DNA from 4 places in the Streptomyces sp. NPDC000983 genome. Region 1 is predicted to be linked to each of the others. Evidence: riboswitches for the same ligand, from Rfam matches in the RefSeq annotation. Region 1 holds a riboswitch; each other region holds the start of a gene.

What was found. A riboswitch is a leader RNA that binds a small molecule or an ion and turns the genes downstream of it on or off. The one in region 1 is predicted to bind cobalamin.
Region 2: another riboswitch for cobalamin. It lies ahead of ABT296_RS34665 (ABC transporter substrate-binding protein); the one in region 1 lies ahead of ABT296_RS20955 (cobalamin biosynthesis protein).
Region 3: another riboswitch for cobalamin. It lies ahead of ABT296_RS04910 (ribonucleoside-diphosphate reductase subunit alpha); the one in region 1 lies ahead of ABT296_RS20955 (cobalamin biosynthesis protein).
Region 4: another riboswitch for cobalamin. It lies ahead of ABT296_RS23155 (SCO2321 family membrane protein); the one in region 1 lies ahead of ABT296_RS20955 (cobalamin biosynthesis protein).

Annotation. Positions count from the first base shown of each region.
Region 1 is NZ_JBEPBM010000017.1:106,753-109,790, reverse strand. It holds gene ABT296_RS20965 (inorganic phosphate transporter) at 1-609, shown strand, start outside; gene ABT296_RS20960 (hypothetical protein) at 637-858, shown strand; cobalamin riboswitch at 1,102-1,241, shown strand; gene ABT296_RS20955 (cobalamin biosynthesis protein) at 1,367-2,308, shown strand; gene ABT296_RS20950 (cobyric acid synthase) at 2,305-3,038, shown strand, end outside.
Region 2 is NZ_JBEPBM010000053.1:13,536-16,573, forward strand. It holds gene ABT296_RS34650 (caspase family protein) at 1-387, opposite strand, end outside; gene ABT296_RS34655 (effector-associated constant component EACC1) at 378-743, opposite strand; gene ABT296_RS34660 (hypothetical protein) at 874-1,182, opposite strand; cobalamin riboswitch at 1,317-1,493, shown strand; gene ABT296_RS34665 (ABC transporter substrate-binding protein) at 1,548-2,582, shown strand; gene ABT296_RS34670 (FecCD family ABC transporter permease) at 2,579-3,038, shown strand, end outside.
Region 3 is NZ_JBEPBM010000003.1:189,970-193,007, reverse strand. It holds gene ABT296_RS04910 (ribonucleoside-diphosphate reductase subunit alpha) at 1-1,675, opposite strand, end outside; cobalamin riboswitch at 1,800-1,939, opposite strand; gene mctP (monocarboxylate uptake permease MctP) at 2,197-3,038, opposite strand, start outside.
Region 4 is NZ_JBEPBM010000020.1:76,198-79,235, reverse strand. It holds gene ABT296_RS23165 (Strvi_7410 family MBL fold metallo-hydrolase) at 1-520, shown strand, start outside; gene ABT296_RS23160 (phosphotransferase) at 673-1,335, opposite strand; cobalamin riboswitch at 1,373-1,553, shown strand; gene ABT296_RS23155 (SCO2321 family membrane protein) at 1,629-2,837, shown strand; gene ABT296_RS23150 (SCO2322 family protein) at 2,834-3,038, shown strand, end outside.

The DNA.
Region 1 (3,038 bases):
ACCCTCGCCCCCGACTCCGACCCGCCCATGTGGGTCATCCTCTCCGCCGGTGTGGCCATCGCGCTCGGCACCTACCTCGGCGGCTGGCGGATCATCCGCACCATGGGCAAGGGCCTGACCGACCTCCAGCCGCAGCAGGGCTTCGCCGCCCAGACCAGCGCGGCGACGGTCATCCTGGCCTCCTCCCACCTCGGCTTCTCCCTGTCCACCACGCACTCCGTCTCCGGTTCGGTGATGGGCGCCGGCCTCGGCCGCAAGGGCGGTGTGGTCCGCTGGTCCACCGCGACCCGCATGTTCGTCGCCTGGGGTCTGACCCTGCCGGCCGCGGCCCTGGTCGCCGCGCTCGCCGAGTGGGTCTGCGGGTTCGGCGACTGGGGCACCGCCCTCGTCGCGGTGTTCCTGATCGCCTCCAGCGCCGCGATCTGGAAGATCTCGCGGCGCGAGGTCGTCGACCACACCAACGTCAACGAGACCGAGGAGCCCGCGGGCGTCGTGACCCAGGCCATGGCCGCGGTGACCCCGCCGCCGGCCGGCACGGTGACCGAGGACCTCGCGACGACCATCCCGGCCCCGGCCGGCGAGCCTGCGTCCTCGCAGGCCGCCGTCTGACCCCCACCCGGTTAAGGAAGAAGCATCATGAAGATCGACTGGGCGGCTCTCGGCTCCGTCTTCGGCGTCAGCCTCGTGGTCACCGTGGCGCTGGTGGCCCTGTTCACCCTCGGCATCTCGGGCCTGTCCCGCCGCGAGCGGGCGGCGGAACAGGGCGGCTCCGCGGCCCTCGCGGTCACGGGCGCGTACGCCTGCTTCGCCGCGTGCGCGGCGGCGGTGGCCTACGGGATCTACCTGATCGTGGCCTGACCCGGCCCACGTTCCTCCACCCGCCCCGCGGGTACGGCGTCCGGCGCCGTACCCGCGGGGCGGGTCTTTGCGCGCGGCGGGCCGGGGTGGGTTACGTGCCTGCGTGCCGGCGTGGTCCGGGTGCGTGTGTGCGTGCCGTGGCGCGGGTCGGGCCTCGGTGGGCACAGCCGTCAACCCCGCCCCGTCCGGCCCGATGTGGGCCTCAGCACACTCTCCCCTCGCAGGTCAAAGGCAAGTTGACGGCCCTTCGGGACCCGTGGTGGACTGCCCGAGCCATTTACGGCGGCAGGAGAGGAAGCCGGTGCGACTCCGGCGCGGTCCCGCCACTGTCACCGGGGTAGTAGCCCCCGGGAGCCAGGAACTCTCACCGCCGATCCAGTCGAGCCAGGGCGTGGACACCCTGAGTGAGGACATATCGCCATGCGCGGCTGCCCCTTGAGGTGCAAGGACCGGTTCTCCGCCCGGCACGACGCCCGGGTTCCGAACGACCGCACGGCCGGCTGAGCCGATGCGGGCCGATCGCGTCTTCGCGTACGGCGCCGCCACCGGCCTCCTGGGCGACCTGCTCCTCGGCGATCCGCGCCGCGGGCATCCGGTCGCCGTGTTCGGGCGCGCCGCCGCCGCCGTGGAACGGCGGCTGTGGCGGGACGACCGGGGCCGGGGCGCGCTGCACACCGCCGTCTGCGTGGGCGGCGCCGTGGCCGTGGGCACGCTGGCCGCCTCGGCGGCCCGCCGCTCCCCCGCCGCCTCCGTCGCGCTGACCGCCGTCGCCACCTGGTCCGTCGTCGGGGGCACCTCGCTCGCCCGGGAGGCCCGGGGCGTCGGGCGCGCCCTGGAGGCGGGCGACGTCGAGGCCGCGCGGGCGCGGCTGCCGCATCTGTGCGGACGGGACCCGCAGGCGCTGGACGCCGACGGGATCGCGCGGGCGGTCGTGGAGTCGGTCGCCGAGAACACCTCCGACGCGGTGGTGGGGGCACTGGTGTGGGGTGCCGTCGGCGGAGTGCCGGGCCTGCTCGGCTTCCGGGCCGTGAACACCCTCGACGCGATGGTCGGCCACAAGTCGCCCCGCCACCGGCGCTACGGCTGGGCCTCGGCCCGCCTCGACGACGTCGCGGGATGGCCGGGGGCGCGGCTCACCGCGGTCCTGGCCACCGTCGCCGGGGGGAATCCCCGGGGTGCGGCACGCGCCTGGCGGGCCGACGCGGGCAAGCACCCGAGCCCCAACGCCGGGCCCGTGGAGGCGTCGTTCGCGGGCGCGCTGGGGGTGCGGCTGGGCGGGACCCTGTCGTACGGCGGACGGATCGAGCACCGGCCGGTGCTGAACGGGGAGGGACGTGCCGTGGACGTCAGGGACATCGAACGGGCGGTACGGCTGTCCCGGGGGGTGGGGTGGCTGGCGCTGGGCGTCTGCGTCGCCGCGCGCGCCGCGGTGAAGGGGGTCAGGTCATGAGCGGGGGCGGGCTGCTGGTGGCCGGGACGACCTCCGACGCCGGCAAGAGCGTGGTCACCGCGGGGATCTGCCGCTGGCTGGTGCGCCAGGGCGTGAAGGTGGCGCCGTTCAAGGCGCAGAACATGTCGCTCAACTCCTTCGTGACCCGCGAGGGCGCCGAGATCGGGCGGGCGCAGGCCATGCAGGCGCAGGCCTGCCGGATCGAGCCGACCGCGCTGATGAACCCCGTGCTGCTGAAGCCGGGCGGGGAGCAGAGCAGTCAGGTCGTCCTGATGGGCAAGCCGGTGGGCGAGCTGAGCGCGCGCGGCTACCACGGCGGACGCCAGCAGCGGCTGCTCGGCACTGTGCTGGACTGTCTGGCCGAGCTGCGCTCCACCTACGACGCGGTGATCTGCGAGGGCGCCGGATCGCCGGCCGAGATCAATCTGCGGCGCACCGACATCGTCAACATGGGCATAGCGCGCAACGCCGGACTGCCCGTGGTCGTGGTCGGCGACATCGACCGCGGCGGGGTGTTCGCCTCGTTCTTCGGCACCGTCGCCCTGCTCTCCCCCGAGGACCAGGCGCTGGTCGCCGGGTTCCTGGTCAACAAGTTCCGCGGTGACGTCTCGCTGCTGGAGCCGGGCCTGGACATGCTGCTCGGGCTGACCGGGCGGCCGACGTACGGGGTGCTGCCGTACCGGCACGGGCTCGGGATCGACGAGGAGGACGGGCTGCGGGTGTCGCTGCG
Region 2 (3,038 bases), on a different contig from region 1:
CACCCATGCGTAGGGCACGGCGTCGATGTGGGCCCGCATGGGGCTGCCCGTGGTGGTCGAGACGGCCAGGTGGAGCCGGAGTTCGTCGTCCAGGATGCCGTGGCCCGAGTAGTACACGACCAGGGTGTCAGTCGCCGCCTCCGCCGCCATCTGGATCGCTCGTCCGACCGCGGACATGTCCGCGCTGTCGACCATCGTGACGCAGTGTTCCCGCGGCAGCCCCCACAGCGATCCCGTGAGCATCTCTTCGAGGGTGGTGACACCGTTGCGGACGGCGGGCAGGTCGCCGAGACCGCTTCCGAACCTGCTCGCGCCGATGAGCACCACGCGTGACCCCTGCGGGTCGGGCAGGCCCTGCCTGCCGTCGGCGGAGGGCCTCACCGGCATCCCTCGCCGTCCAGCAGTCCCTCCAGGAGCTCGCGGGCCTGGTCCGCGGAGGCCCCGGTCACGCTCACCGAGCTGCCGTCCGGGCGGCTCACCGTCACGGTCGGTCCGTTCGGCCGGGTGGCCCGCCACTGGACGACGGCCACGGCGAGCTGGGCCGCGCTCAACCCGGCGCCCAGCGTCAGGGCCAGCGCGTCGAACCCCGGGCCCTGGCTCCCCGGCACGGGCGGCGCCGTCGACGTCATCGTCACGGTCGCCGTGCGCCGCACCGAGCGGTCCGCCCTGAGCCAGTCGTACAGCGAACGCAACTGCGCCTGGTCAAGGGCGTGTTCGTCGCCCACGGCGATGGTGATGCGCATGTGTTTCCCTCCCCCTCCGGACGACGCCGGAATGCCGCCAAAGCCTAGGGACGATCAGCGGAGGGAAACACGCGGAATGAAGGGAACGAGCGGGAATGCCATCAAATGCCATGGCCCGGTGCCGCAGTGGTCACTCCGGGGCCTCCATCCAGTGCACGCACTTCAGCTCCTGCCCGCGCAGCTCGTACTTGAGGCAGATCTGGGCCCGGATCACGGGGGGCTGCTTGTCCCGGTCGTGGAACTCCGTGATGACCCGGTCGCCCTCACGGGTGGAGACCGCGATCTTCCGGCTGGTGTCGATGCCCAGCATCTTCTCCAGTGCCAGGCTCGCCAGGGCGTACTTCTTCGCGGCTTCAGGGTGGTTCCTGAACACCTGCGTGATCTCGCGGAAGAACGCGGTGTCCGTCTTGGTGTCGTACTCGGTGGCAGTCACGGCCATCTCCTTGAGTGGCAGTGTCGGAGAACACCCCTCTCTCCAGGCTGCTACTTCCGTGCAGGGCACGCCACTCGGGGCACGGCACGGACCGAGGGAGCCTGAGTGACCGACCGCACGCCCTGACCGTACGGCGGGCTTGATAGCCTCCTGGAGCCAGTCGAGCCACACCTTGAGGCCAGGGAATCCGGTGCGAATCCGGAACTGACGCGCAGCGGTGAGGGGGACGGGCGGGGCACGACGCCACTGGGAGACCGGGAAGGCGCCCCGACCGGACGAACCCGAGTCCGAAGACCTGCTGGCACCTTCGCGCCCCGGCGCGGAGGGACTCCGTAGGCCAGGCTCCGCGTACGAGCCCCGACCCCCGAGGCATGCCCATGCACCGCACCACCCCCGTCCTTCTCCTCGCGTCCGCCCTGCTGTTCACCGGTTGCGGATCCTCGACCGGGGACGACACCAAGGCCCAGGAGACCGCCGCCGGTTACCCGGTCACCCTCGACAACTGCGGTCACGAGGCCACCCTGAAGTCCGCGCCCAAGCGGGCCGTCTCCCTCAACCAGGGCACCACCGAGATCCTGCTCTCCCTCGGCCTCGCCGACCGCATGGCCGGCACGGCCACCTGGACCGACCCGGTCATGAAGGGCCTGGGCCCGGCCAACGCCTCCGTACCGCGCCTCGCCGACAACAACCCCTCCTTCGAGAAGGTCCTGGACGCCGAACCCGACCTCGTCACCGCCTCGTTCGTCTCCACCCTCGGCAAGGGCGGCGTCGCCTCCCGCGAGCAGTTCGAGGAACTGGGCGTGCCCACCTACGTCTCGCCCTCCGACTGCGCGGCCGGCAAGGACAACGACAGCGGCGGCGACGGCTCGCGCAGCGAACCCCTCACCCTGGACACCGTGTACGGCGAGATCCGTGACCTCGCGCGCGTGTTCGGCGTCGACGAACGCGGCGAGAAGCTGGTCGCCTCGCTGGAGAAGCGGGTGCGCACGGCCACCGCCGGACTGGACGCCTCGGACGTCACCCTCATGTACTGGTTCGCCAACTCCCAGTCGCCCTACCTCGCCGGCTGCTGCGGCGCCCCCGGCGCCATCACCCGAGCCGTCGGCGCGCGCAACGCCTTCGACGACACGCACGAGGAGTGGCCCCAGATCGGCTGGGAGACCGTCGCCGACCGCGACCCCGACGTCATCGTCATCGGCGACCTGACCCGCAGGCAGCAGACCGCCGAGACCGCCGAGGCCAAGATCCGCTTCCTGGAGACCAACCCCGCCACCCGCAACCTCACCGCCGTGAAGGAGCAGCGGTACGTGCTGCTGAGCGGGCAGTCGATGAACCCCTCCATCCGCACGATCGAGGGCATCGAGCAGGTGGCGGCCGGTCTGCGGGACTTCGGGCTCGTCAAGTGAGTTCCCGTACCCTGCTGTTGACCGGCGGCGGTCTGGCCGCCCTGCTCGCCTCGGTCGCCGTGGCCGTGACCATCGGCCCCGCCGACATCTCCACCGGCGATGTGTGGGCCGCCGTCGCGGCCCATCTCGGCCTGGGGGAGAGCACGTTGGCGCCGCTGAGGGACGGCATCGTGTGGAACCTGCGGATGCCGCGGACCCTGCTCGCCGCCGTCTGCGGGGCGGGGCTCGCGGTGTGCGGGGCGGTGATGCAGTCGCTGCTGCGCAACCCGCTGGCCGACCCCTTCGTCCTCGGCGTCTCCTCCGGCGCGTCCACGGGAGCGGTCGCCGTGGTCGTGCTGGGCGTGGGCGGGGGAGCGGTGTCGCTGTCGGCGGGCGCCTTCCTGGGCGCGCTGCTCTCCTTCGCGCTGGTGCTGTTCCTCAGCCACACCCTGGGCGGCAGCACCGACCGGGTCGTAC
Region 3 (3,038 bases), on a different contig from region 1:
GCGGGCCGTTGCGCTCGGCGAGGTCGGCGGAGGCCTCGTAGGCGGCGAGCATCACGCGCTCGGCGATCCGGGTGGACAGCGCCCTGGCCTCGGGCGAGTCGAACGGCAGCCGCAGCTGGAAGAAGACGTCCTGCAGACCCATCGCGCCCAGGCCCACCGGACGCCACTTGGCGTTGGAGCGGCCCGCCTGCTCGGTCGGGTAGAAGTTGATGTCGACGACCCGGTCGAGGAAGGTCACCGCGGTGCGGACGGTGGCGTCCAGGCGCTCCCAGTCCAGGTCGCCGGCGGCCCGGTCGACGAACGCGCCGAGGTTGACCGACCCCAGGTTGCAGACCGCCGTCTCGCCGTCGTCGGTGACCTCCAGGATCTCCGTGCAGAGGTTCGAGGAGTGCACGACATGGCCCGGCAGGGCGGTCTGGTTGGCGGTGCGGTTGGCGGCGTCCTTGAAGGTCATCCAGCCGTTGCCGGTCTGCGCCAGGGTCCGCATCATCCGGCCGTACAGGTCGCGGGCCGGGAGGGTCCGGCGGGCGAGGCCGGCGGCCTCGGCCTTGCGGTAGGCGGCGTCGAACTCCTCGCCCCACAGGTCGACCAGTTCGGGCACGTCCGCGGGGGAGAACAGCGACCACTCCTGGTCGGCGTCGACCCGGCGCATGAACTCGTCCGGGATCCAGTGCGCGAGGTTCAGGTTGTGGGTACGGCGGGCGTCCTCGCCGGTGTTGTCCCGCAGCTCCAGGAACTCCTCGATGTCGGAGTGCCAGGTCTCCAGGTAGACCGCGGCCGCTCCCTTGCGCCGGCCGCCCTGGTTCACGGCGGCGACCGAGGCGTCGAGGGTCTTGAGGAACGGCACGATGCCGTTGGAGTGGCCGTTGGTGCCGCGGATGAGCGAACCGCGCGAACGGATGCGGGAGTAGGCGAGGCCGATGCCGCCGGCGTGCTTGGAGAGGCGGGCGACCTGGTGGTAGCGGTCGTAGATGGAGTCCAGCTCGTCCAGCGGGGAGTCCAGCAGGTAGCAGGACGACATCTGGGGGTGCCGGGTGCCGGAGTTGAACAGGGTGGGGGAGGAGGGCAGGTAGTCCAGGCGGCTCATCAGGCGGTAGAGCGCTGCGACCTCGTCGAGGGAGCGGACGGAGTCGTCCTCGGCGAGACCGGCGGCGACCCGGAGCATGAAGTGCTGGGGCGTCTCCACGACCCGGCGGGTGATGGGGTGGCGCAGCAGGTACCGGCTGTGCAGGGTGCGCAGTCCGAAGTAGCCGAAGCGGTCGTCGGCCCCGGTGTCGATCAGCGCGTCCAGGCGGGCGCCGTGGATCCGCACGAACTCGGCGGTCCGGTCGGCGATGAGCCCCTCCCGGTGCCCGACGGCGACGGACCCGGTGAAGGAGGTGACGCCCTGCGAGGCGGCCTCGGCGGCGACGGAGAGGGTGAGCAGCCGGGCGGCGAGCCTGCTGTACGCCGGGTCCTCGGAGATGAGGCCGGCCGCGGCCTCCGTGGCCAGTTCGCGCAGCTCCGCCTCGTCGGCCCGGGCCGAACGGCCGCGCAGCGCCGCGGCGGCGACCCGGCCGGGGTCGGCGTCGGGGAGGTCGGCGGTCAGCTCGGTCAGGGTCCGCAGCAGCGCGGTACCGGGACCGTCGGTCTGAACCAGGTCGGCTGAAGCCGGATCGGCTGGCGCGATGGTCACGTGGGGCTCTCCCTCGCTCGGCACAGGGCTCTGCGGAGGGCAGGGGGCGGCTCACGAGCGCACGGGGCGTCGCGTCCACCGGCCCATTCCACGAGGCCCGGACGTCGAAAGCGCACCGGCCGGATGGCCGGGCGCGCTGTCGGCAGGTCCTCGGACTGACTCCTGTGCAGGTCTGTTCGGGGAACGGACATGCACAGGTACACCGTTGCGGGACAGTTCCGGATTCACACCGGATTCCCCTGCGGCGGCAGCGAGCACGAGCATACATCTTGTGCCGGGGCGCGGTGGTACCCCCAGATGTTGTGTCGCCCTGGCTTCAGAGCGTCAACTGACAGATGAGGAGAGTGAACCCGCGATGCTCCGGCACGGGGTTCCGGTTGGGGCACGGGGCACGGGGCACGGGGCGTGGGGCGTGGGGCGTGGGTACGGCGACGGGCCGCCGCCGTACGGCGCGTGGGTACGTACGACGACGGGCCGCCGCACAGCGCGTGCTGTCCGGCGGCCCGTCGTGGCGGCAACGCTCAGTGCAGCGGGGCCAGGTCCTTCTGCACACCCGGGTCGCCCGCGTCCGCGGTGTAGTCCCCGGGGCTCGTCTCGTCGACGCCCTCCGGGGCCTTCGCCGCCCGCAGCACGAAGGTCAGGACCACCGTGACGGCCAGGTTGAGCACGAAGGCCGTGAGCCCGATGTACCCGATCTCGCCGATGCCGGGGATCTCCTTCGAGGAGCCGCCGAAGTGGGCCTGCGTGGGCGAGGCCACGCCGTACGCCGCCACCGTGCCGTAGAGCATGCCGACCGCCCAGCCGCCCAGCAGCGCCCAGCGGTGGAACCAGCGGGTGAACAGGCCGCCCACCAGGGCCGGGAAGGTCTGCAGGATCCAGATGCCGCCCAGCAGCTGGAAGTTGATGGCGACCGTCTTGTCCATCGTCAGCACGAAGACCAGGGCGCCCACCTTCACCAGCAGCGACACGATCTTGGAGACCTTGGTCTCCTGCGCCGGCGTGGCGTCGGGCTTGAGGAAGTCCTTGTAGATGTTGCGGGTGAAGAGGTTGGCGGCCGCGATCGACATGATCGCCGCTGGCACCAGCGCGCCGATGCCGATCGCCGCGAAGGCCACGCCCGCGAACCAGGCCGGGAACATGTTCTCGAACAGCTGCGGGATCGCCAGTTGGCCGTTGTCCACCTTCACCCCGGCCGCGATCGCCATGAACCCCAGCAGCGCCAGCAGGCCCAGCATCAGGGAGTACAGCGGCAGGATGGTGGTGTTGCGGCGGATCACGTCACGGCTCCGGGACGACAGCGTCGCCGTGATCGAGTGCGGGTACATGAACAGCGCCAGTGCCGAGCCGAGCGCCAGGGTGGCGT
Region 4 (3,038 bases), on a different contig from region 1:
GCGCGCGATCTGGACCCCGGGCCACACCCCGGGCCATGTCTGCCTGCACCTGGAGGAGGAGCATCCCGCCCAACTCCCGGGCCGCGGCCGCCTGTTCTCGGGCGACCATCTCCTCCCCCGCATCACACCCCACATCGGCCTGTACGAGGACCCGGACGACACCACCGTCACCGATCCCCTCGGCGACTACCTCGACTCCCTGGAGCGCGTCGGCCGGCTCGCCCCCGCCGAGGTGCTCCCGGCGCACCAGCACGCCTTCACCGACGCGCCCGCGCGCGTACGGGAGTTGCTCGACCACCACGAGGAGCGCCTCACCGGCCTGCTCGCCCTGCTGGCCGAACCCCTCACCCCCTGGCGGCTCGCCGAGCGCATGGAGTGGAACCGGCCCTGGGAGCAGATCCCTTACGGCTCCCGGAACATCGCGGTGTCGGAGGCCGAGTCCCACCTGCGCCGACTGGTGAAGCTGGGCCGCGCGGAAGCGGTCACGGGCAGCGACCCGGTGACGTACGTGGCGGTGTGAGACCGGGCAGCGCTCCAGGTCGCGGGTTGAGACCGGGCAGCGCTCCAGGTCGCGGCCCGGCTCAGGGCAGCGCTCCCGGTTTCGGCCCGGCTCAGGGCAGCGCTCCCGGTTTCGGGCCGAGTCCGATCGCGCTGCCCGCTGTCCGACTCCGGTCAGCGCTCCCCGTCCGTGAAGGAGCGCACCAACTGCTCGGCCTCGCCCAGCGCTTCGACCTCCCGCGCCGTCATGGTGGGGTTGGCGGCACGTCGGCGACGGGCCTCGCCCAGAGCCCGCCCGGTGAGGTCCGAGGGGTCCGCGAGGAGCGCGGCGGGTGTCGCGCGTACCGGCTCGGAGAGCTGTGCGTCGACGACGGCGACCTGGGCGAGGATCAGCGCCGACATGCCCCGGTCCAGGGCGGGTTCGCCCTCCTCGGCGTTGGTCCGGTCGATGTCGTGGGGGCCGTCGGCGGTGAGCAGGACGTTGTCCGGGTGGAGGTCCAGGTGGATCACCCGGCCGGGCAGCGCGTGCAGCCGCCGCAGCAGCCGGGCCAGGGTCTCGCCGGCCTCCCGCGGACCGATGCGCCCCGCGCAGAATGCCTCCAGCATCGTCGGCCCGTGCAGGCGCTCCATCACCAGCTCGGTGCGGGTGCAGTCGGCGGGGCGCACCCGGGGCACGGGGTGGCCGAGGGCGTGCAGGCGCCCCAGCAGGGCGGCCTCCGCGACCCCGTCGCCGTACTCCTCGCGGTCCCGGCGCAGGACCCACCCCTCGCCGAGCTCGTACACGTCCGACGCGCGCCCCGAACCGATCAGTCGGCCCGGGTTCCCCGAGATCCCCATGGCGGGGAACCCGTCCCCCGCGCGCAGCCTCCCCTCAGGTGTTTGTTTACGGGCCGGTAGAGTGGCGCCGTCGTCACTACACCCGTACGGGGGGAAGCCGGTGCAAATCCGGCGCTGACCCGCAACCGTGAGCAGCCTCTGGCTGCGAGCCGGACTGCTCCGTACGGCACGTGAACGGCTCACGCGCGCCGGCGACCCGCCGGTGCGCTGGCACCGTCGAGGTCTGCGGAGCCGAGCCGCCCGGGGTCGTCCCGTGCTGCCCGGCTCCCTTCAGGGAGAGGCACCCGCCGATCATGAACGTCCGCCGCAGCGCCGCGGTCCTGGCCGCCACCGCCGTGATCGGCCTGGCCACGCCCGCCCTGGCCGCGTCCCCGTCGCCGTCCGTGGCGATACCGTCCGGCCTGTACGGCACCACCGACCCGACGTACGACGGCGTCTGGCGCCAGTCGCTGGCGCTGCTCGCCCAGTACCGGTCGGATGTGACGCCCGCCGAGAAGGCCGTCGACTGGCTGCTCGGGCAGCAGTGCGCGAACGGGGCCTTCGCGGCCTTCCGCGCCGAGCCCGCCAAGGACTGCGACGCGAAGCTGATGGTCGACACCAACAGCACCGCCGCCGCCGCACAGGCCCTGTCCCTGGCCGGGGACGGCGACCACAGGAAGGACGCCGTCAAGGCGGTCACCTGGCTCAAGAGCGTGCAGAACAAGGACGGCGGCTGGGGCTACACGCCCGGCGGCGCCAGCGACGCCAACTCGACCGCGATCGTCGTCGGCGCCCTGAGCGCCGTGGGCGAGGACCCCGAGACCGTGGTGAAGGACGGCAGGTCGCCGTACGACGCGCTGCGCGGGCTGGCCCTGTCCTGCGAGGACGGCGGCGCCTTCGCCTACCAGCCGGACAAGAAGGGCGAGCTGGCCGCCAACGCGGACGCGACGGCGGCGGCCGTGGTCGGCATGAAGGGCCTGAGCATGGTGTCGGCGAAGGCCGCGGGCGACACCGACCTCACCTGCGCCACCGCCGAGGACTCCGACCCCGACCGGTCCGCCGCGAACGGCGCCTCCTACCTGGCCGGGGCGATGGCGAAGGACGGTCACCTGATGTCGGTGCTGCCCGGCGCCGAGGACCAGCCCGACTTCGGCAACACCGCCGACGCGGTCGTCGCGCTCGCGGTGACCGGCGGTCCGAAGGCCACGCAGAAGCCGCTGGCCTGGCTGGAGGAGAACTCCGCGGACTGGGCGAAGCAGAGCGGTCCCGCCGCGTACGCCCAGCTGATCCTCGCGGCGCGGGCCGCCGGCGCCGACCCGCGCGACTTCGGCGGCACGGACCTGGTGCGCGAGCTCAACGCGACCGGCCCGAAGCCGCAGACGCAGACGAAGGCCGCGTCCGAGGACGGGAAGAAGGCCGAGGAGGACGGCGTCAGCGTCTGGTGGATCATCGGCGTGGGCGCGGTCGCCGGTATCGGCGTCGGCTTCCTGATCAGCGGCCGCAACAAGGGGAAGCGGCAGTGATCCGCCGGGCCTGCGCCCTGCTGCTCGCGGCGCTGGTGGTGTGGACGGCGGCCCCGGCGCAGGCCGCCACCTACCGCTACTGGTCCTTCTGGGACCGCGACGGCTCCTCGTGGACCTACGCCACCCAGGGGCCGTCCATGGCGGTCCCCTCGGACGGCGACGTGCAGGGCTTCCGGTTCACGCTCAGCGAGGACTCCTCGA